Regions from separate parts of the Marinobacter sp. EN3 genome, predicted to be linked through region 3. Evidence: predicted binding sites of a transcription regulator. Region 3 holds the regulator's gene; each other region holds the start of a gene.

Region 1 (5,422 bases), on a different contig from region 3:
TTTGGATCACCATTGGAGTCCTTGGGCACCCAATCTGTAACAATGATCTCACCATTCGGATCACCGTTTACAGATTGCAGAACACCGTCCTGATCAAACAATGCTGTATATGGCTGTTGATCCGTGCCCGCTACAAGCTCACCATCAATCTGGATATAAATCGACCACTGGCTCTGACCGACCCCATTTCCCGGAGAAGGGTCTTTGACGTAAAACTGTGTCATCTCGTGAGGGTTGCCAAGACTATCGTAAATAGTAGTCGATGTGGCGTGATTGTACGTGCGCTGATCGATAGGATTGAAAGAGTTCGTGGTTTCCAGGGTTCGATCCAACCAAGTGTTGGCATAAAGCGCATCACCTCCGGGAACCACATTGGCAACTGTGCGATCCGCCTGCGGCCTGACGGTCCCCAACTCCGTATTAGGCCCAACAGACGTAGAATTATTACTGTATGCATACGTTAGTGTATTGCCGCTATTGTCAACAACCTGCAACTCTCCGTTGTCATCAAGAGAGGCGAATAAGCTCCTGGCGCTGGGGCTAGCGTTAATTGCATTAATCAATCCGTCTACATCGTTAACGCCACCGAGATCCACGAACACCTCTGAACCATCGATCTGCAGTGTGAAATCGAAGTTACCACTTTGAATAAAGGCATCGTCTATCTGACCCAAATTTAACTCTGTAGTAGCAGAGGCACTTAACCCGGTCTCATCATTAATGGCTGCAGCTACATCTTTTGCAGACAGTCCAGAGGGAATATTGATTGTGCGGTCGGCAGAACCATCATTATAGGAGACCGTAAATGTACCCGTAGGGAATGCTGTAACTGGTGGATTATTAGGGTCGAGGTTAAAGCCATTATTGGTGTAGGCTGGACCCGCTATCTCACCCATAACCGACACTTGTCGCTCTAAAACCGACTCTCGTGAATCTAAATTGACATCTGTCTCCAGCAAGGTGGTTCGCTTGGGAGCCAGATTATCAGTTTCAATTTGTAGGTCACCACGGATACCAGACAAGTTGCCATCACCGTCAGCGACGTAGCCCTGAACCCGCATATTCTGGTTATTAACAACATAACCTTCTTTATCAATCCCGAACTGGCCAGCCCGGGAATAGCGGATTTCACCGCCGTTATTCAGAATAAAGAAGCCATCACCACTGATAGCCATATCCAGGCCGTTATCGGTGAAGCTGATATTGCCCTGACCGAATGACTGCTTTACGTCCTGCACCCGCACGCCGTCGCCAATCGGATTGGTACCGGCACTCAGGAAACCACTGGCGTACAAATCACCGAACTGTACCTTGCTACTTTTGAAGCCGACGGTACTGGCGTTGGCGATGTTGTTACCGGTGACATCCAGATCCACCGAAGCGGCGCGCAGACCACTCAAACCTGTGTTAAATGCCATGACTTATACCTCCTGGTCTGACACCGGATCAGTTGATTTGTTTGACTTCAGACAGCGGAATGGAGCCCATTCCGGCCAGATTCAGAGTAATGGAACCACCCTGCCCCAACGACACACTGTCGACATTGGCGCTCACCATGGTCGCCAACTGCTCCGATCCGGAGGGATAGGAGCCCTGCGCCACAATCGAGTAGGGGCCGGGCGGCAAAGGATTGCCGTTGCCGTCTTGCCCATCCCACTGGAACGACACCACACCAGCCTGGCTGCTGCCCATATCAATCTGGCGAACTAACTCACCGCTTTGATTCATGACCGACAGTCGCAGCCCACCCGTGGAAGCCGGCACCTGAATGGTGCCAGTTATCTCGCCTTCGCTACCCAGAATGCCCACACTGGAGGGTGCCAGAACGGTTTTGCCTACCATCGCCGAGGCCTGCAAGGCCTGGCTGGACCGGAACTGACCAACCACATCGTCGACACTGCCCGACAGATTCTGCATTTCTTCCAGTGAACTGAACTGGGCCAACTGGGCGATAAAATCGCCGTTGTCCTGCGGCTCCAGTGGGTTCTGATTCTTGAGCTGCGCCAGCATCAGCTCCATAAACGCGTCTTTACCCAGCTCGTTGCCACCAGGGGTCTTGCCCTCCTGGTTCAGTTGGTACTGGCTCAGCACGTCTGAGGCGGCTGCGGAATTCACTGCACTCATGGCTTAATCCTCACTTGTTACTGCTGACCCAGTGTCAGAATTCGCTGCATCATGGATTTGGCGGTGTTCATGACATCCACATTCATCTGAAAACTGCGGGACGACGACATCATGTCCGCCATTTCCTCAACCACGTTCACGTTGGGGTAATAAACGTACCCTTCCTCGTTCGCGGCAGGGTGATTCGGCTCATAGCGCATCTGCAGTTCTGCATCGCTCTCGACAATCCCCTCAACGCGAACACCTGCCCCGGCCCCCTCTTCGGAACCAATACCAAATCCCTGCTGATCAGGGTTCAGCATGGCCTGCTGAATAGCGGCAAACACCGGTTTGCGGGCACGGTACGTTGTATCCGTGCTCGAACTGGCGGTTTCTGCGTTGGCAATGTTAGACGCGGTGGTGTTGAGCCGCAGTGACTGTGCGGTCATGCCGGAACCGGCGATGTCGAAAATGTTACCCAGTGACATGACAATCTCCTTCAATCTCGTACGGACTGCGGCTTATTCGCCCTTCAGCGCCTTGGTCAGGCCGGAAAACCGACTACTCAGGAACTGGAAGCTGGCCTGGTAATCCATGGCGTTGCGCATGAAACGGGTCTGCTCGGCCTGCGCATCCACGGTATTGCCATCAATTGATGGCTGGTGCGGGGTACGGTACAGCAGCTCGCCGTCAGCGCCAGGGCTGGAGGTGTCCATATGGCCACTGTGGGTCGTGGTCATACCAAAGCCCGTCATGGAATCCTGCGCCTTCTGCATCATCGCCTGGAAATCCACGTCGCGGGCTTTGTAGCCCGGGGTGTCGGCATTTGCCAAGTTGTTCGCCAGCACTTCGGCCCGCTTGACCCGCGCCTGCAGCGCGTGCTCATGAATACCAAGCGCTTTGTCGAATGTAATAGCCATTACTGCCTCCAGATCTTTGCACCGACCAGGCTGAACCTGTGAACTTGCCGGTTTTGCGTTCTGAAGTGATTAAAGCAAGCAGAGTGCCAGAATTGAAAAAGCCCGCTGTAATGCGGGCTTCGAAGAGGGCTGTCTAATAAATGAGCGGCAAATTCCGGTTAAACGCAACGAGGGCGGCAACGGGTTTCCCCAGGCGGACTTGCCGCTGATCGAGGCTCAGACTTGCCAGGGGGAAGTGCGCCCTGGCGCGGCCCACCTTGAGACATACTCTTTGGTATCGGGCCGGGGCACCGATGGTTTCTCACTGGCAACGGTACCGGTATAGAGGAAACCGATAATGGACTCGCCCGGCAGCAGCCTAAGACCGTCATGCAGCGACGGATGATAAGCCACAGGCCCGGTTCGCCACATGGCGCCGTAGCCGGCATCATTCAGCGCCAGGGAGATAAAACTCATACCGGCCGCTGCCGACATTACCTGCTCCACCTCCGGCACCTTCGGATGATGACGGGGCGACGCAATACCGACAATAATCATGGGTGCACGAGCCGGAGCATTCCGGGCCTTCTCACGCTCCTTATCAGAAGCGTCCGGCGGGCAGCATTCAGCAAACAGGTCGCCCAGAGCTGCCAGGCCTTCCCCCTCTATCACGAGATAACGCCAGGGCCTCAACAACGCATGATCCGGGGCCCGGGCCGCGCACCGGAAGGCCTGATCAACCACAGACACCGGTGGTGCCGGTGCCTGCAAACGGGGCTCCGAAGCACGATCCAGAATAAAACGGGTTATCGAACTCATACAGTCTCGCTGTTGATTGGTTGCATGATTTTCGGTTGGGCCGGAAGCGGCCCCGATGAATTGTGAGTTCTACGTAATGCTGTTAATCTTTAGTCGTAGTTCAAACCAACAATTATAAAGAATCGGCAGCATACAATGAGCGACATACTTATCGGAAGGATCCGGTTCTGAAAATGATGAGCGCACCCGCTGAATTACGCAGCATAACCGGCAATACCGGCAAGCTGGGGCAAGGCGACATCTACGACCACACGGTGGCGATTCCACCGATGCCCGATTACAACGGTCGGATACTGGCCTACACCGCCACTGCCGCCATTATTGTCACGGGTGTCCTTCAGGATGTGTTTCCCCAATTGCTTCTCTGGATGGTGGCTGGCGCTCTGATCTGGCCACACCTCGCGCACGTGCTTACACGGCGAACCTTCCTGCGACGTTCAGCCCGGATTCGGCAAAAAATGCTGTTCCTCGACTGCATAATCGGAGGCAGCTTTATTGGCTTGATCGGATTGATCGCCATTCCGTCGGTATCGGTTGTCCTGATGCTGATGTTCAGCTGTCTGATCGTGGGCGGCGTCAGGCAATGGTTGTTCGGCACAGCGCTCATGTCTGCCGCCATGGCCGCCACAGTGGCGGCAACCGGCACCGCCGCCAATCTGGAAGCCCCCCTGCTCACCAGCATCGTCGCCATTTTGGCCACAGGCACGTACATCTGCGTTACCGCCTATTACTCACACCAGCAGGCCCGGGCCCTGCTGCTGGCAAAGACCCAGATTCAGAACCAGCGGGAACAGTCCATCGCCCTGTCCCACAAGCTCTCGAAATACCTGTCGCCTCAGGTCTGGCAGTCCATCTTTACCGGGGAACGGGATGTTCGGCTTGAAACCCAGCGCAAGAAACTGGCAGTGTTTTTCTCAGACATAAAAGGCTTTACTGAACTGTCGGAGGAGATGGAGCCGGAAGCCCTTACCGAGCTTCTGAATCACTACTTCAACGAAATGTCAGAGGTCGCCCTGAAATACGGCGGCACCATCGACAAGTTTGTCGGCGATTCCATCATGGTGTTCTTTGGCGATCCGACCAGTCGCGGCCAGAAAGAAGATGCGTTCTCGTGTGTGTCCATGGCCATCGAGATGCGCAAACACATGAAGATCATGCGCCAGAAATGGCGCAGCCTGGGCATCAAGACGCCCCTGGAAATCCGCATGGGCATCAGTACCGGCTACACCACGGTTGGTAACTTCGGCGCCGAAAACCGGATGGATTACACCATTATCGGCAAGGAAGTGAACCTCGCCAGCCGACTGGAGTCCCTGGCGGAACCAGGCGAGATTCTGGTGTCGTATGAGACCTTCTCGCTGATCAAAGACCGCATTATGTGCCGGGACAAGGGCGAGATTACCGTAAAAGGCTTTGGCAAGCCGGTGCCCATCTACGAGGTGGTGGATTTCCGGCGCGACATGGGGCCTCACCGTAGCTTCCTGGAACACGAACACAGCGGCTTTGCCATGTACCTGGATTCCGATAAGGTCACCGAACGGGAGCGCAAAGCCATACTCAGCGCCCTCGAAGACGCAGCCGACCGACTGCGTCAGGAAGAC
Region 2 (5,422 bases), on a different contig from region 3:
AATGCCGCACGCATCCTGCAGGAACTTTTTAAAGGCTTCGTATTCCTGGGGCGTCATGTCCGCTTTCATTGGATCTCTTCGTGGGTGAAACCGTCAGCCGAGCACTAGTGCTGATCAATAATCTCCATTACTCGCTCGGCCAGCTCATCCGGGCTGAATTTCGCCATGAAATCGTCTGCGCCCACTTTCTGCACCATCGCCCGGTTAAAGACGCCACTCAGCGAGGTATGCAGCATGATATACATTTCTTTCAGCGCCGGATCTTCCTTGATTCTGGTAACCAGGGTGTAGCCGTCCATTTCCGGCATCTCAACATCAGAGATAATCAAAGACAGGTGGTCGCTTGCTTTTGAACCGTCCTGGGTAATCTCCTTGAGATACTGTAGCGCCTGCTTGCCGTCGTTTTTGGTAACCACTTCCATTCCGATAGCGGTCAAACAGCGCTCAATCTGCCTGCGAGCCACGGAAGAATCATCCACAACCAGCACGGGCAAATGGCCGGGAACCCGTTCCGCACTTCGGCTGACCAGCTCTTCCGTCACATCTTCCCTGAGCGGAGAAACTTCTGCAAGAATCTTTTCTACATCTATGATTTCTACAAGTTTATCGTCAATCTTGGTAACCGCCGTGAGGTAGACATCCTTTCCGGCACCCTTCGGTGGAGGCAGAATGTCTTCCCAGTTCATATTCATAATCCGGTCTACGCCCGTTACCAGAAAGCCCTGAGTTTTACGGTTGTATTCCGTGATGATCACGAAACTGGTGGACAGCTGTTCCTGCGGTATACCCGGCAAGCCAATCGACATACTCAGATCGATAATCGGAATGGTTTCACCGCGGATGTGGGAAACCCCTCGAACCACGCTCCGGCTGTTGGGAATCGATGACAGCTTGGGGCACTGAAGCACCTCTTTGACCTTGAATACGTTGATGCCGTACATCTGCTGCCCCCGTAAACGGAACAGCAAGAGTTCGAGCCGGTTCTGACCGACCAGCTGGGTGCGTTGGTTAACGCTGTCTAATACCCCTGCCATGATGCTTTACTCCTGGCGTGCCTATACCGGCATCAATATTGCTTAAATCATTGTAAGGTGGTTTCAGGCATGTCCAAGACAATTCTTTGACGCCTGCAGACCTGTTAAGGGTTAACGGCCCAAGAACCCGAATCCTTAACGAATTTCGACAAAACACACAGATACAGACAGCATAGGACAAACCGGTGCGTATGCGAATCATCTTTTTGGCTGCATTGTGCCTTTTACTGAGCCCGGTCACTCAGTCTTCAGAACGTACCACTGCTGAAACCATCCGTAACGCCGCCCAGACGTTTCTGGTCAGGTGGTCCGAAACCCTTGCAGCCGAGGGCTATGAAAGCAGCTATGAAGTCGGCGCTATCGACAGCCGCATCGCCCTTGCCGCCTGCGATCAGGGGCTGAACACCGAATTTGCGGGCGATCCTCTACAAACCACCAGCCCGTCTGTGCTGGTATCGTGTAGTGGTGAACGCCCCTGGAAAATGTACGTGACCACCAGCGTTGAGGTTCATGGCCCTGCCCTGGTAGCGGCTCGCCCCCTGGCGCGCGGGGAGCGTTTGACACAGGATCTGGTAACCGTAAATTCGGTTCAGATCAACGCCAGTCGCCGCGGAGTACTCACCCGCAAAGAGTCCATTTCAGGGATGATGATGCGCCGCCCGGTGAATGCCGGCACGGTAATGACCCCGGATCTCCTTGAAGCCCCCAACGCGATTGAGCGGGGCGATCATGTTATTATCACCGCGCGTTCAGGCTCATTTTCGGTGTCTTCTCGCGGTAAAGCACTGGCGAGTGCAGGGGTTGGAGAGCAGGTTCTGGTAGAGAATCTCCGCTCGTCCCGGACAGTCAAAGCCCGTGCGGTTGGCCCCGGGCGGGTCGAAATTCCGATGTAAGGCAGCAAAGTAGCAAAAGCGGCAAATGTTTTCCGTTTTGTAACTAAAGTATGGCGCGGATTTGCCGTTAAGTAGATATAAACCCGAATACGCCACTTTGATGTGGCCCCAGGCAAGCAGGTATTGATATGTCAGTTGACTTAAATGGAATTGGCCCAGGCCAGGTCAACACCACTCGCACCACGGCCGACAAAGCCACAGGCAACCAGGGCTCACAGGCGACAACTGGCGAACAAGCCAAGGCCCAAAGCCCCGCTGCCCGCGGTGAAAATGTGAACCTGAGCAATCAGGCAAAAAACCTGAAGCAACTTGAGCAGAAGCTGGGGGATTACCCCGAAATGGACGATGATCGTATCGAACAGATTCGTTCTGCTCTTGAGAACGGCACCTACAAGGTAGATGCTCAGAAACTGGCCCAGAAAATGCTTGAGATGGATAAAAGCATTTTCGGGTGAGTAAAGCATGAACGCACATGAACAGTTGAAAGCGATTCTTCAGGAAGATATCCGCCAGCTTGAGCTGCTGGCGGAACTTCTCCACCAGGAAAAATCCGTGCTCTCCTCTGCGGATATCCAGCCCCTGCAAGAAATGACCAGCCGGAAGAACCAGATTCTTGAAGGCGTTCGTGAACGCGCCAAAAAGAAAATTCACCTGCTGGTGAATATGGGCTACAAGCCCAACGCAGGAGAGCCATCACGATTCATTCGGGCCGCGGGCATGGATGAGCTCCACCAACTCTGGAAAGACGCAGACACCCACTTGCGCGAATGTCAGGCTGTGAACCAGAACAACGGCCGAATCCTTGGGCATCTGCAAAAGCGCCTGTCACGCCTTACCGACATCTTCCGAGGCGCTTCCGCCCAGCAGAAGCTCTATGGCGCCAAAGGCCAGCAGACCAACGTCTCAAGCACCAATATTCTGGCCAGTGCCTGATACACCAAGCGCCCAGAGAAAATAAAATGCCCGGAGATTTTCCGGGCATTTTTCGTTTCAGGGCACGGCTTTCAGCGCGTGTAAATGGTCATCTGCGAATCGGGGTGAAAGCGGATATCCCGGATACTGACATTGCCCATGGGCGGTGTTTGCCCGCCCATCACACGAATGTTGTCCATCCGGATTTCCTCAATACGCTCAGGAAATGCCAGCCGCAGGCCTCCGTCTTCCTGCAGCGAGTAGCGAGGCTCTGAGTCCCGGTAATGCACACCCGAAATCGTAAGGTCGGAATCCAGAAAGCTGAGCACCGGCACGAACACGTTGGCCGCCAACCTGATTCCTTCCACCACGTCGACATCGGGAGAGTCACCTGAGGGATTGTCCCTGGCGCTGCCAGGCATGGAAGAAACCGCCTCCAGGCGCTCCATCAGGCCGATACCGCTTTGAGCAGACACCCCTGACATTTCTTCTTCCGACAAGGGCGTGAGATCGCCCCGTGCATAGAGCTCGCCCGCTTCAGCGCCAATCTGCCCTGCGTTGGTGTTGCTGGACGCCAGTGAAACCAGGGGCTGAAATGGCAGAGTGACCATGGTAACCAGTGCCGCTGCGTTACGGTAACGGGACTGATGCTTGAGTACCCGGTGGAGCTCCCGCTCTGAGATCCAGCCGGCAGCGATTAACACCTCACCGAGGCGCTGGCCGGTTTCCCTTTGAGCACGAAGTCCTTCTTCCAGCTGACCTTCAGACAGATAGCCACGATTGATCAGCAACCGGCCAAGCCGGGATTTCTCTTCAAAACCCTGACGGATTCTCACCAGATTCCTCCTGCAGTATCAGTGATCACCGTACAACCCGGCCCGGTATTCAACAATCAAGTGAAGCGTAGCCCACAACCTCTGAGCATGCTGTTCTGATTTACCCTTAATGGCGTAATGATCTGTTAAGATCTGCTCAAACTTCGTAATAACCGGATTATCTCAGTATTCTGGTCACCACCTGTAACAGAGAGCTGCCTTAAAATGACAAATACCGTAAAACACATCTCGATTGTGATGTCTGTCCTGTTTGCCTTCGTTGCCACTCTGCTGACCACCTCACCAGCCATGGCCCAGAGCGAAGAAACAGCACTTCCGGAGGTCCGCTTTGTGACGACGGAAGGCGCATTCGTGCTTCAGCTGCGGCCCGACGTCGCTCCAAAAACCGTTGAAAACTTTTTGGCCTACGTAAACAACGGATTTTACGACGGCACCATCTTTCACCGTGTGATTCCCGGCTTCATGGTCCAGGGCGGCGGATTCGATGAGAATCTTGGACGCAAACAAACCAGAGCCCCGATTGTGAACGAAGCCACCAGCACCCTGCCCAACCTTCGCGGCACCATCGCTATGGCCCGGACCAATGCGCCGGATTCTGCCACCAGCCAGTTTTTCGTTAATGTGGCCAACAATGATTTCCTGAATGCCGGAGTGCGAGGCCCGGGCTATGCCGTTTTTGGCAAGGTTACCGAGGGCATGGGTGTAATTGATCGTATCGCAGGGGTTCAGACCGGCTACCAGCGTGGCATGGCCGATGTCCCGGTGAGCCCGGTCATTATCGAGTCCGCCGAAGAAATCACGAAAGACAACTGAGCCCCATGACCCCCGACCTTCTTCCGCCGGCCATGGAACCGGCGGAACTGATATGGCGAGACGGAGTGCCTGAATCGGCCCGCTTTGGCGATGTCTATTTCAGCCGAGATGACGGACTGGCCGAGACCCGTTATGTGTTCATCGACAGAAATGAACTGCCCGGGCGATTCGCAGCACTGAACAGCAACAGCCATTTTGTGATCGCGGAGACCGGTTTCGGCACCGGGCTCAACTTCCTGGCAACCTGGGCAGAGTGGCTCGCTCAACGCCCCGACGAGCAAGACCACGCAATTCTTCACTTCATCTCGGTCGAGCGCTATCCCCTGTCTCTGGCCGATCTGGAAAAGGCCTTGGACAGCTGGCCAGGGCTGCAGCCCCTGGCCCGGGAGTTGATTGAGAACTACCCTCCGCTGATAAAAGGAACCCACCGCCTGGTGCTTGGCGGCGGCGCCATCAGGCTTACCCTCTATTTTGGCGATGTGCTGGACGCCTGGAACGAACTGGAATTCGTGGCCGACGCCTGGTTTCTGGATGGATTTGCGCCGTCACTGAACCCCGACATGTGGCTCGAACAGGCCATTCAGCAGATTCGTGCTCACAGTAAACCGGGCACCACCCTTGCCACTTTTACTTCGGTCGGTCGGATTCGTCGCGCTCTCGCCGATGAGGGCTTTGACATGCTGAAAGTGCCCGGTTTCGGCCGCAAGCGGGAGATGCTGACCGGCAGATTTCCTGCGGCGGAACAGGCCGTTGCACCCGCCGCAGGAGCGGAGCCCATCGCCATCATTGGTGCCGGAATTGCCGGTGCCACCCTGGCCCGCAATCTGGCAGAACGGGGCGTTCCGGTAGTGCTTATCGACCAGGCCAATGGCCCCGGCGCGGGCGCCTCCGGCAATGACCAGGGGGCTTTGTATGTAAAACTCGGTGTCGAGTA
Region 3 (5,422 bases):
CTGATGCAGGCAGGCATCACCGTGGCGGTGATTACCGGACGGCGCTCGCCCCTCACGGAAAAGCGGATGTCGGATCTGGGCATCCCGCACCTGATGCAGGGTCGCGAAGACAAAAAAATCGCATTGCTGGAATTGATCCGGGATATGAACCTTAAGCCGGAACAGATTGCCTATATGGGCGACGACCTGCCCGACCTGCCTGCGCTGCGTTTTGCCGGCCTTGGCATCACGGTACCCAACGGCTACTGGCTGGTTCAGCAACACGCCGACTACTGTACCCGCAGCCACGGTGGACAGGGCGCTGTGCGCGAGGCCTGCGATCTCCTGCTCTGGGCTCAAGGGCATCTGGACAACACTCTTGCCCCCTATCTGGACGAGCCAGCATGATCACCGAGCGGCTTTTCGGCGATCGTGGCAAACGGCGGATTACAGCCCTGGCCCTTGCCGCCACCGTAACAGCAACCGTTTTTTTGCTGTGGCAAAGCGACGAGCCTGTCAGCTCACGGAATGCCGCCAGCGACCTGCGGGGGCCCGCAGAACCCGACGGCTTTGTGGTGGGCGGCCAATACCGTGCATGGGATGAACAAGGCAACCTCCAGATTGATCTAACAAGCCCCAGAATTGAACAGTTTGAAGAAACCGGCACGGCTCATCTGGACACGCCGAGAGCCCGGCTTTTCAGTGAGGGCAGCCCCGACCCTTGGCTCGTCGAGTCCAATGAAGGTAGCCTTCTGCAGAACAATGAAAAGCTGGAGCTTATGGGGGACGTCCGATTGACCCGACAGTCCGAGGGCCGCGAAGCCGTTCTTGAAACCGAGGCACTGACCCTGGACAACAGCGAAGGCACCGTCTACACCGACCAGCCGGTGACCATCACCGAGCCTTTCGGCGTCACCCGCTCCACCGGCATGAAAGCCTGGATCGACGAACGCATTCTCGAACTCAACTCCCGGGTAGAGGGACAATATGAAACCGTCAGGTAAACGATCTTTCTGCCGGCCAGTGATTCTGGCCATGGCATTGCTGGCCGGCCCTGTATCGGCATTCAACCTGGATTCCGACATCCCCATAAAGGTCAGTGCCGATTCGGCCCGCCTGGATGAAAGCGCCGGAACGGCCGTTTACACCGGCGCTGTCGAACTGATTCAGGGCGAAACCCGACTGGACGCGGATCGGGTGGTACTTTACCGCAACCAACAGGGTGTCAGCCGGATTGAAGCCGCCGGCAACCCCGCCCATTACCGGCAACCCGGCCAGGAAGGCGAAGGCACGACCGATGCCAAGGCCCTGAACATCACCTGGTCTGGCGATGAAAACCTGGTTATTTTTGAACGCCAGGCCGTTATTGAACAAGACGGCAACGTATTCCGGGGCGACGTCATCCACTACGACACCGTTCGCCGCGTTGTTACTGCGGAAGGCGGCACGCCATCCGACGGCGGCTCCGGCCGGGTGGAAATGGTGATTCAGCCTCGTAATTCAGCTCAATCCAGTGACGGGAAAGGTTCGGATGGCAGTTCTCAGGGCCAGTAATCTGGCAAAAAGCTACAAGCAGAAAAAAGTGGTGCTGGACGTTTCTCTGGAAATTCGCTCCGGCGAGATTGTCGGCCTGCTCGGCCCCAACGGCGCCGGCAAGACCACCTGCTTCTACATGATCGTGGGCCTGGTGCCTGCGGATCACGGCCGGATCACCATCGACACCCAGGACATCACCCCGCTGCCAATGCATGGGCGCGCCCGCAAGGGCATCGGTTACCTGCCCCAGGAGGCCTCCGTGTTTCGCAAACTGACCGTGCGGGACAACATCACGGCCATCCTCGAAACCCGCAAAGGCATGAGTCGGGCGGAACGGGAAGCCAAGCTGGAAGAGTTGCTGGAAGAGTTTCATATTACTCACATCCGTGACAGCGTGGGTATGGCGCTATCCGGCGGCGAACGCCGCAGGGTTGAAATCGCCCGGGCGCTGGCCATGGAGCCCGCGTTTATCCTGCTGGACGAACCCTTCGCGGGCGTAGACCCTATCTCCGTCAGTGACATCAAGCACATTATCCGGCACCTGCGGGATAAAGGCATTGGCGTATTGATTACCGACCATAACGTTCGGGAAACCCTCGACATCTGCGAGAATGCCTACATCGTTTCCGGCGGCCACATCATCGCCTCCGGCAATGCCGAAGCCATTCTGGCAAACCAGCAGGTGAAAGAAGTGTATCTGGGTGATGAGTTCCGGCTCTGACCTGATAAAACAGGGTTTATCCGAGGTCTGATTGTTTTGATGATCTGTAGCAAGTAAACTCGGCAAAAAACTTGCTTATACTGTTCACAGACAATGGCAAGTAACCAGCGTACAACATTTTTTTCGGCCTGTGCGCCGGCAAAGCAACAACCGGGATGCCCATGAGTTATGGATCTTGAGCCATGGTTATGAAAGCCTCATTACAGCTTAAGCTGGGCCAGAGTCTGACCATGACGCCCCAGCTGCAGCAGGCCATACGCCTGCTACAGCTTTCTACCCTCGATCTCCAGCAGGAAATCCAGCAGGCGCTGGAGTCCAACCCCATGCTGGAAACCTCAGAGGACGATGAGCAACCTGAAGGCGACGAGCGCGAAGAGCACGAGCACAGTGAAGCTTCCAGCTCTGAGGCCAACCAGGACGACAGCCACCAGGACGCGAGCCCGGACTGGGACGAAACCGAGAACGGCCCAGACTGGTCGTCCGAGAACGACATTCCGGACAACATCCCGGATGATCTGCCGGTGGATACCGCCTGGGATGACATCTACCAGTCTGCCCCGGCTCCGGCCAGCAAGGGCGAAGACGAGCACGAATCGGATTTCGAAACCCGTAACTCGCCCACCGAAACCCTGCAGGATCACCTCGAGTGGCAGCTGAACCTGACGCCCCTGAGCGAGCGGGATCAGGCCATTGCCCACGCGCTGCTGGACGCCGTGGATGAGCGCGGTTACCTGACGTCTGATATCGAGGACATTCACGCAGGCCTGCTGGACGAAACCGAAGAAGACCCGTTGGAACTGGACGAAGTGGAAGCGGTACTCCACCGCCTGCAACACTTCGACCCGCCAGGCGTGTTCGCTCGGGATCTCCAGGAATGCCTGCTGATTCAGCTCAACCAGCTGCCACCGGATACCCCCTGGCTGCGCCAGGCGAGACTGGTGGTTACCCAGTTCCTGCATCTGCTTGGCAACCGGGACTACGCACAGCTGTTGCGTCGCAGCCGGCTCAAGGAAGACCAGCTGAAACAGGTACTGGCCCTGATCACCAGCCTGAACCCGCGCCCTGGCGATGTCGTGGATCGGGCCGAACCGGATTACGTTATCCCGGACGTTATCGTACGCAAACACGAAGGCCGATGGCGGGTTGAACTCAACCCGGAAATCGCTCCGCGTATCCGGGTGAATGCAAGTTACGCGTCGCTGATCCGTCGGGCTGACAGCAGTGCCGATAACACCTACCTGCGCGACCAGCTGCAAGAGGCGAAGTGGTTCATCAAGAGCCTGCAGAGCCGGAATGAAACCCTGTTGAAAGTGGCCACCCGCATCGTTGAACACCAGCAAGGGTTCCTGGATCAGGGTGAAGAAGCCATGAAGCCTTTGATTCTGTCTGACATTGCCCAGGCGGTGGAAATGCACGAGTCCACGATTTCCCGGGTTACCACCCAGAAGTACATGCACACGCCCCGCGGTATTTTCGAGCTGAAGTACTTTTTCTCCAGCCACGTCAGCACCGCCGAGGGCGGCGAATGCTCGTCTACAGCCATCCGGGCGATGATCAAGAAGCTGATTGCCGAGGAAACCCCGAAAAAGCCATTGAGCGATAGCAAAATTGCAGCCATGCTAGGGGAACAGGGAATCAACGTGGCGCGGCGTACCGTGGCCAAATACCGGGAGACCATGCATATTCCTCCCTCGAACGAACGAAAACGCCTGGTTTAAACTTTCGCCGGTGCAAGATGCACTGGCACGCAATCCGGCAAGCACGCCGGCAGTATGACAACAGGAGACGCCTATGCAACTCAACATTTCAGGCCATCACGTAGAACTGACTCCCGCTCTGAAGGATTACGTCAACACCAAGTTCGAGAAGCTGGAGCGTCACTTCGACCACATCAGTAACTGCCAGGTCACCCTGGAGGTCGAGAAGGTGCGCCAGATGGCGGAAGCCACGCTGCACGTGATTGGTGGTGAGATTCACGCAAAGGCAGAAAATGAGGACATGTACGCCGCAATCGACGCTCTGGTCGACAAGCTGGACCGTCAGATCCTCAAGCACAAAGAAAAGAACGTAGACCGGATGCACGGTAACGGCGGTCGCTGAAGCGCGAACCTTACCGGGTGTTTCATGAAACGAGCTGCGGCGGGGCTAACCGGCCGCAGCCTTTTTTTTACGGACATGCAGTCGATCCATGAGCGAGCCATCCCTGACCATCGACAATATTCTTGCCCCTGAACTGACCCTCTGTAAGGTGCCGGCCTCAAGCAAGAAACGTGTGCTGGAGTTCATCGCTGAACGGATTCACTTTCAGGATGAAATCCTCAGCGACACCCAGATCTTCAACAATCTGGTCTCCCGCGAACGCCTGGGTAGCACCGGTATCGGTGAGGGTATTGCCATCCCCCACTGCCGACTGGAAGGCCTGGACCGCGTCATCGGCGTACTGATGACTCTGGAAGAGCCGGTAGACTTTGATGCTATCGATAACCAGCCGGTAGATCTGGTGTTTGCCCTGATCGTCCCCAAAGAAGCCACCAGTGAACACCTGGAGTTACTGAGCCAACTGGCGGAGCGATTCAATGACAGCACTTTCTGCGCCCGGCTGCGCCAGAGTGAAGATCCCGCGACCCTTTACCAGCGTATGGCGGAAAGTCATCACTGAGATCAGCCTGATATCTGGACAGGCTGCCAGGCAGATTGAAGGAGAAACAGTCCCATGAAGCTGATTATCGTCAGTGGCCGATCCGGTTCCGGCAAGAGTACGGCCCTGCATGTGCTGGAAGACCTGGGATTCTACTGCATCGACAACCTGCCCATTGGCTTGCTGTTCCCGCTAACCCGGGAGGCGGCCACCCAGGAAGCACCGGGCCGGCTGAAGAAAATGGCCGTCAGTATTGATGCCCGGAACCTGTCTGCCGAGCTGGCCAATTTTGAAACCATCTACCAGCAACTGAAGCAGACCGGTGTCGAGGTTGAAATCATTTTCCTGGATGCCGACGAACAGTCACTGCTGCAACGCTTTCACGCAACCCGCCGCAAGCATCCACTGAGCGATGACAAGACTTCGCTGCGGGAGGCAATCACCAACGAAAAGCAATTGCTGGAACCCCTGTCAAAGCTGGCCGATCTTTACGTCAACACGACCGGGCTCTCCATGTACGAGCTACGCGACATGATCAAGCAGCGCGT
Region 4 (5,422 bases), on a different contig from region 3:
TGAAGGCATTGCAGAGCTTGTTGACCCGGTCATGCAGGATATCGGTAAAGCGAATCAGAACCGGCAGGGGCACACCGGCTTCGGCCAGCGAACGAGTCAGCGCCGGCAGGTTGATGCGGGCGTCGCTTCTGCCCCGGTCCGGGCAGATTTCAACCTCGCCCTGACCGTTGACTGAAATGTATCCGTCACTCCAGTGAGCGATGTTGTAGACCTTGTGGGCTGGTGATGCAGCGGTTTCAGCCATTGTTGCTATCCTGTCAGGAAACCCGGGGCGGCCGGCGGGCCGGTAACAGGCTGCATTGTAGGAGCTGACCACTGCACCTACAATACGCCCCTTTCAGATGCCCCGGCACATTGCAGCGGCACACAGTGGGAGACAGACATGACCGCATTGAACGAAGGCTGGTTCACCGAGGTATTTCAGGACCAGGGCACCGCTTTTTCCCTGCAGGTAAAGCGCAAGCTCCATGAAGAGCAGACGCCATTTCAGAAACTCGAAATCTATGAAACCGAAACCTTCGGCAACCTGATGGTTCTGGACGGCTGTGTGATGCTGACCACCAGGGACAATTTCCTGTACCACGAAATGATGACCCATCCTGCGTTGTTCACCCACAAGGACCCGAAAAAAGTGGTCATCGTCGGTGGTGGCGACTGCGGCACCCTGAAAGAAGTGCTGAAACACCCTGGAGTGCAGGAAGCCTGGCAGGTGGAGATCGATGAGCGGGTAACCCGCATGTCTGAGAAGTATTTTCCAGAACTGTGCGAAGCTAATGGCGACCCCCGTGCCAACTTCTTTTTCGGTGATGGCATCCAGTGGATGCGTGATATCGAGCCGAACAGCATTGATGTGCTGATTATCGACAGTACCGACCCGGTGGGTCCTGCGGAAGGCCTGTTCGCACTGGATTTCTATCGCGATGCCATGTTGGCCCTGAGGGAGGGCGGTATCATCGTGCAGCAGAGCGAATCCCCCCTGCTGCACACCAATACCATCATCAAGGACATTCACGATGACATGCACAAAGCCGGTTTTGGCCATGTGCAGACATTGCCATTCCCCCAGCCGGTATACCCCACGGGCTGGTGGAGCTGCACCATGGGCAGCAAGGAAAACCCGCTGAAGTATTTCCGCGAGGAAGATGCCAACAACCGCCCCTTTGTCACCCGTTACTACAATGCCGGGGTGCACCACGGTGCCTTGGCCATGCCGCAGTTTATGGTGGATGCGCTGGAAGATGAGGTTCGCCCGGAAGAGGGTTGAACCGGAGGCTAAAGAAAAAGGGCGCCACAAGGGCGCCCTTTTTTGTTCCGGTAGGTAGCGGTGTTACTGCTTGCCGCTGACAAACTCCGGATAGGCTTCCATACCGCATTCGGAGAGGTCGACACCTTCGTACTCTTCCTCTTCGGTCACACGGATGCCCATGACAGCCTTCAGGATACCCCAGACGACCAGGCTGGCTACGAATACCCAGATAAAGATGGTCAGGGCGCCGATGATCTGGCCGCTGAAGCTGACATCGCCGTTGGTAACCGGTACCAGCAGCAGGCCCAGCAGACCACAGACACCGTGGGCAGAGATGGCGCCGACCGGATCGTCGATGCGTAGCTTGTCCAGAGTGACGATGCTCAGTACCACCAGGATGCCGCCCAGGGCGCCCCAGATAGTGGCTGTCAGCGCGCTCGGGGTGGATGGCTCGGCGGTGATTACTACCAGACCGGCGATCGCACCGTTCAGCAGCATGGTCAGATCAGCCTTGCCAAACATCAGGCGAGCGGTGATCAGGGCGGCAATAGCGCCACCGGCAGCGGCTGCGTTGGTGTTCAGGAACACCATGGCCACGGAGTTGGCACTGGCGACGTCGCCGAGTTTCAGTACAGAACCACCGTTGAAACCGAACCAGCCCATCCACAGGATGAAGGTACCCAGAGCGGCCAGCGGCATGTTGGCGCCCGGGAAGGCACGGATTTCACCGTTGGGGCCGTATTTGCCTTTACGCGGGCCAAGCAGCAATACACCAGCCAGGGCCGCAGCGGCACCTGCCATGTGTACGATGCCGGAGCCGGCGAAGTCACTGAAGCCAAGATCACCGAGGTTGTACATACCGAACACATCGGCGCCACCCCAGGTCCACGCGCCTTCCAGCGGGTAGATAAAGCCAGTCATGAAGACCGCGAATACCAGGAACGCCCACAGCTTCATGCGCTCGGCAACCGCGCCGGACACGATGGACATGGCGGTGGCCACGAACACGACCTGGAAGAAGAAGTCAGAGGCCGCTGAGTAGATGGAGCCGCCGGTGAAGCCGTCTTCACGGGTGGCGAAGTCACCCAGTACGCCGTCCACGTCCACATCGGCGATGCCGGAGAGGAAGACGTTACCGCCGTACATGATGGCGTAACCGCACACCAGGTACATGGTGCAGGCCACGGCAAAGAGCGCGACGTTCTTGGTCAGGATTTCGGTGGTGTTTTTAGCACGCACCAGGCCGGACTCGAGCATGGCAAAGCCTGCGGCCATCCACATGACTAATGCGCCACACACGAGAAAATAAAAGGTATCTATTGCATACTGCAGGTGAAAGAGATTGCTTTCCATAGGAAGCCCTCCGCACAAGGCTCTTCAGGTTATAAGTTTTTTGCGTTGGCTGGGTGTCAGTTCTGGATCAGACCGCTTCTTCGCCGGTTTCGCCTGTCCGGATCCGGATAGCCTGTTCCAGTTCAGTCACGAATATTTTGCCGTCGCCGATCTTGCCGGTATTGGCTGCCTTGGTGATGGCTTCGATGACCTGGTCCAGCAGGTTGTCGCCAATGGCGATCTCCACTTTGACCTTGGGCAGGAAATCCACCACGTATTCCGCGCCACGATAGAGCTCTGTGTGGCCTTTCTGCCGACCGAAGCCTTTGACTTCAGTGACGGTTACGCCTTGTACGCCAATCTCGGATAGTGCCTCACGGACATCATCCAATTTGAAAGGCTTGATGATCGCTGTCACAAGTTTCATTGCTTTCTCCTTGGTAAAGCCGTCCCAACAGTGAGGGCCCGTCGGCCGGTTGTTGAGTTCGGGATGCTGCCACCTCGCACATCAATTGTGCGGATTGCGTACGAGGGCTTTAGCATCGGGTATGCCAACGCAAAAAATAGCTTTTAAAACAAACTCTTAATTATTGTCTGTGCCGAAATGGCGCAGCTTGATGCACTGTTGTGGTGCATTGTGCCTGCGATTGTCTCAAAACAGCGCAGTCGGGCCATCGGCCGCGGCCATTATAATGCCGACCGGGTACAGTATGGCAGGGGGTAGGGTGTGATACACTCCCGCAAACACCCCGGCGACACGGAAAATAGTCTGATATCGCCGAAAAACCGATACGAGAGGTGATTGATGAAAGGGCCCCAGGAAATTTTTTCTCAGTTGCAGGGTCAGTTTGGCCAGTTTGTTCCCGATATGGCTCGGGCAGCCCGGGAAGATTTTGAAACCCAGGCCCGGGCCACGGTGATGTCGGTTCTGTCCCGGCTGGAGCTGGTGACCCGGGAAGAATTTGATGCCCAGCAGGCGGTCCTGATGAAAACCCGTGAAAAGGTTGAGGCCCTGGAAAAACGTGTTGCCGAACTGGAGCAACGCCAGAGTTCCTGATGGTTTGCCCGGGCGGCAGGGTCGCTGCCCGCAACGACTGATTGTTCTGTGCCATGGAAGGTTGTCATGCTCGCTATTGTCCATTCGCGCGCCAGCATTGGCGTGTCTGCTCCCCCGGTTACCGTTGAGGTGCACCTGTCTGGTGGCCTGCCGGCATTATCCATCGTCGGGCTGCCGGAAACCGGAGTGAGGGAAAGCAAGGATCGGGTTCGCAGTGCACTGCTGAATGCCGGTTTCGAATTCCCCGCCCGTAGAATCACCATCAACCTCGCGCCTGCTGACCTGCCCAAAGAAGGTGGCCGTTTTGATTTGCCCATTGCCCTGGGCATCCTGGCCGCCTCCGGCCAGATTCCCCCCGAAAGCCTCGAAAGCCACGAGTTTCTCGGAGAACTGTCCCTGGATGGTGCGCTTCGGCCCCTCAAGGGGATATTGCCCGCGGTACTGGCGGCTCGCGAAGCAGGCCGTTCGCTGTTGCTACCTCAGGACAACGCCGAGGAAGCTGCCCTTGCCAGCCGTGATGATGTGCTTGCCGCCAGCCATCTGCTGTCAGTATGTGAGCATCTGGCGGGCCGTGCCAGACTGGTTCCTGTTCCTCGATCTGAAACGCCGGGAGACGGTGCCGCAGCGGTGTCTGTGGCCGATCTCTCAGAGGTGCGAGGCCAGCAAGTGCCCCGTCGGGCGCTGGAGGTGGCCGCAGCTGGCGGTCACAATCTGCTGTTTTTCGGCCCTCCCGGAACCGGTAAAAGTATGCTGGCGAGCCGGTTACCGGGCATTCTGCCAGGTTTGCCAGATGAGGCAGCCATGGAGGTGGCCAGCGTGCATTCCGTTGCGGGCCAGCCGCTAAAGCCAGGTGGCTGGCGTCAGCCACCATTCAGGGCGCCTCATCACACGGCGTCTGCGGTGGCGCTGGTGGGCGGTGGCAGCAGTCCTCGCCCGGGCGAGATCTCTCTGGCGCACCGGGGGGTGTTGTTTCTCGATGAACTGCCGGAGTTTGAACGGCGGGTCCTGGAAGTGCTGCGGGAGCCTATGGAAACAGGCGAAATCTCCATCAGCCGGGCGGCGCGGCAGGTCACTTTCCCAGCGCGATTTCAGGTTGTGGCCGCCATGAACCCATGCCCGTGTGGTTACAGTGGTCACCCCAATATCGAGTGCCAGTGCACGCCGGCACAGGTGATGCGTTATCGGGCAAAGATCTCGGGGCCGTTACTGGATCGGTTCGATCTGCATGTGGAAGTTCCGGTGCAGTCCGGAGAGGTCTTGCTCGGTTCCGGGGTGTCCGGTGAGAGTAGCGCCAGTGTCAGGGCCAGGGTTCTGGCTGCCAGGGCCCGGCAGGAGGCTCGTGGGATGCTCAACTCGGCCCTCTCGGGAGCGTTGCTGGATCAGGCTTGCCGGCTGGATGCCGCCAGTGAGCGGTTGTTGACCCGGGCCATGGAGCGACTGGGGTTGTCGGCCCGGGCGCTCCATCGAATATTACGACTGGCCCGCACCCTGGCGGATCTGGAGGGTGCTGAACACCTGAGCCAGTCGCACCTGATGGAGGCGCTGGGTTACCGCCAACTCGACCGTCAGACTGGCCAGGGGTCGGTTGTCTCCGCCTGAAGCTACTGACTCTGGTAAACTGTGTGCCAGATTTATTCCACGAGATCCGCTTTGAAGCTTGAGGACGCAGAATGACTGACCAGAACGAGACTCAGGATACGAATCCGGTCACCACACGCCGCGGTGTTCGCAGCTTTGTACTGCGCCAGGGGCGGATGACCGAAGGTCAGAAGAAGGCCTTCGATCGC

Evidence for each region. The regulator sigma-54, encoded in region 3, starts transcription at its own class of promoters, with help from an activator protein. The targets are predictions, from matches to a motif close to ANTGGCATNNANNTTGCTNT.
Region 1: the regulator sigma-54 is predicted to act here: its motif matches at 3,095-3,114, upstream of flgB (flagellar basal body rod protein FlgB).
Region 2: the regulator sigma-54 is predicted to act here: its motif matches at 1,060-1,079, upstream of flgA (flagellar basal body P-ring formation chaperone FlgA).
Region 4: the regulator sigma-54 is predicted to act here: its motif matches at 3,115-3,134, upstream of glnK (P-II family nitrogen regulator).

The regions. Positions count from the first base shown of each region.
Region 1 covers NZ_AXCC01000021.1:109,758-115,179, forward strand. The annotation lists gene Q675_RS26900 (flagellar hook protein FlgE) at 1-1,418, opposite strand, end outside; gene Q675_RS26905 (flagellar hook assembly protein FlgD) at 1,447-2,124, opposite strand; gene flgC (flagellar basal body rod protein FlgC) at 2,142-2,591, opposite strand; gene flgB (flagellar basal body rod protein FlgB) at 2,625-3,023, opposite strand; gene Q675_RS26920 (nitroreductase) at 3,240-3,821, opposite strand; gene Q675_RS26925 (adenylate/guanylate cyclase domain-containing protein) at 3,995-5,422, shown strand, end outside.
Region 2 covers NZ_AXCC01000021.1:22,539-27,960, forward strand. The annotation lists gene Q675_RS26525 (CheR family methyltransferase) at 1-69, opposite strand, end outside; gene Q675_RS26530 (chemotaxis protein CheV) at 105-1,034, opposite strand; gene flgA (flagellar basal body P-ring formation chaperone FlgA) at 1,220-1,927, shown strand; gene flgM (flagellar biosynthesis anti-sigma factor FlgM) at 2,056-2,382, shown strand; gene Q675_RS26545 (flagella synthesis protein FlgN) at 2,390-2,860, shown strand; gene Q675_RS26550 (hypothetical protein) at 2,932-3,675, opposite strand; gene Q675_RS26555 (peptidylprolyl isomerase) at 3,880-4,488, shown strand; gene mnmC (bifunctional tRNA (5-methylaminomethyl-2-thiouridine)(34)-methyltransferase MnmD/FAD-dependent 5-carboxymethylaminomethyl-2-thiouridine(34) oxidoreductase MnmC) at 4,494-5,422, shown strand, end outside.
Region 3 covers NZ_AXCC01000025.1:34,476-39,897, forward strand. The annotation lists gene Q675_RS29390 (KdsC family phosphatase) at 1-387, shown strand, start outside; gene lptC (LPS export ABC transporter periplasmic protein LptC) at 384-983, shown strand; gene lptA (lipopolysaccharide transport periplasmic protein LptA) at 967-1,533, shown strand; gene lptB (LPS export ABC transporter ATP-binding protein) at 1,511-2,236, shown strand; gene Q675_RS29410 (RNA polymerase factor sigma-54) at 2,425-3,954, shown strand; gene hpf (ribosome hibernation promoting factor) at 4,028-4,336, shown strand; gene ptsN (PTS IIA-like nitrogen regulatory protein PtsN) at 4,425-4,895, shown strand; gene rapZ (RNase adapter RapZ) at 4,950-5,422, shown strand, end outside.
Region 4 covers NZ_AXCC01000052.1:95,019-100,440, reverse strand. The annotation lists gene speA (biosynthetic arginine decarboxylase) at 1-244, opposite strand, end outside; gene speE (polyamine aminopropyltransferase) at 383-1,264, shown strand; gene Q675_RS33065 (ammonium transporter) at 1,328-2,599, opposite strand; gene glnK (P-II family nitrogen regulator) at 2,667-3,005, opposite strand; gene Q675_RS33055 (accessory factor UbiK family protein) at 3,384-3,635, shown strand; gene Q675_RS33050 (YifB family Mg chelatase-like AAA ATPase) at 3,702-5,234, shown strand; gene trmB (tRNA (guanosine(46)-N7)-methyltransferase TrmB) at 5,306-5,422, shown strand, end outside.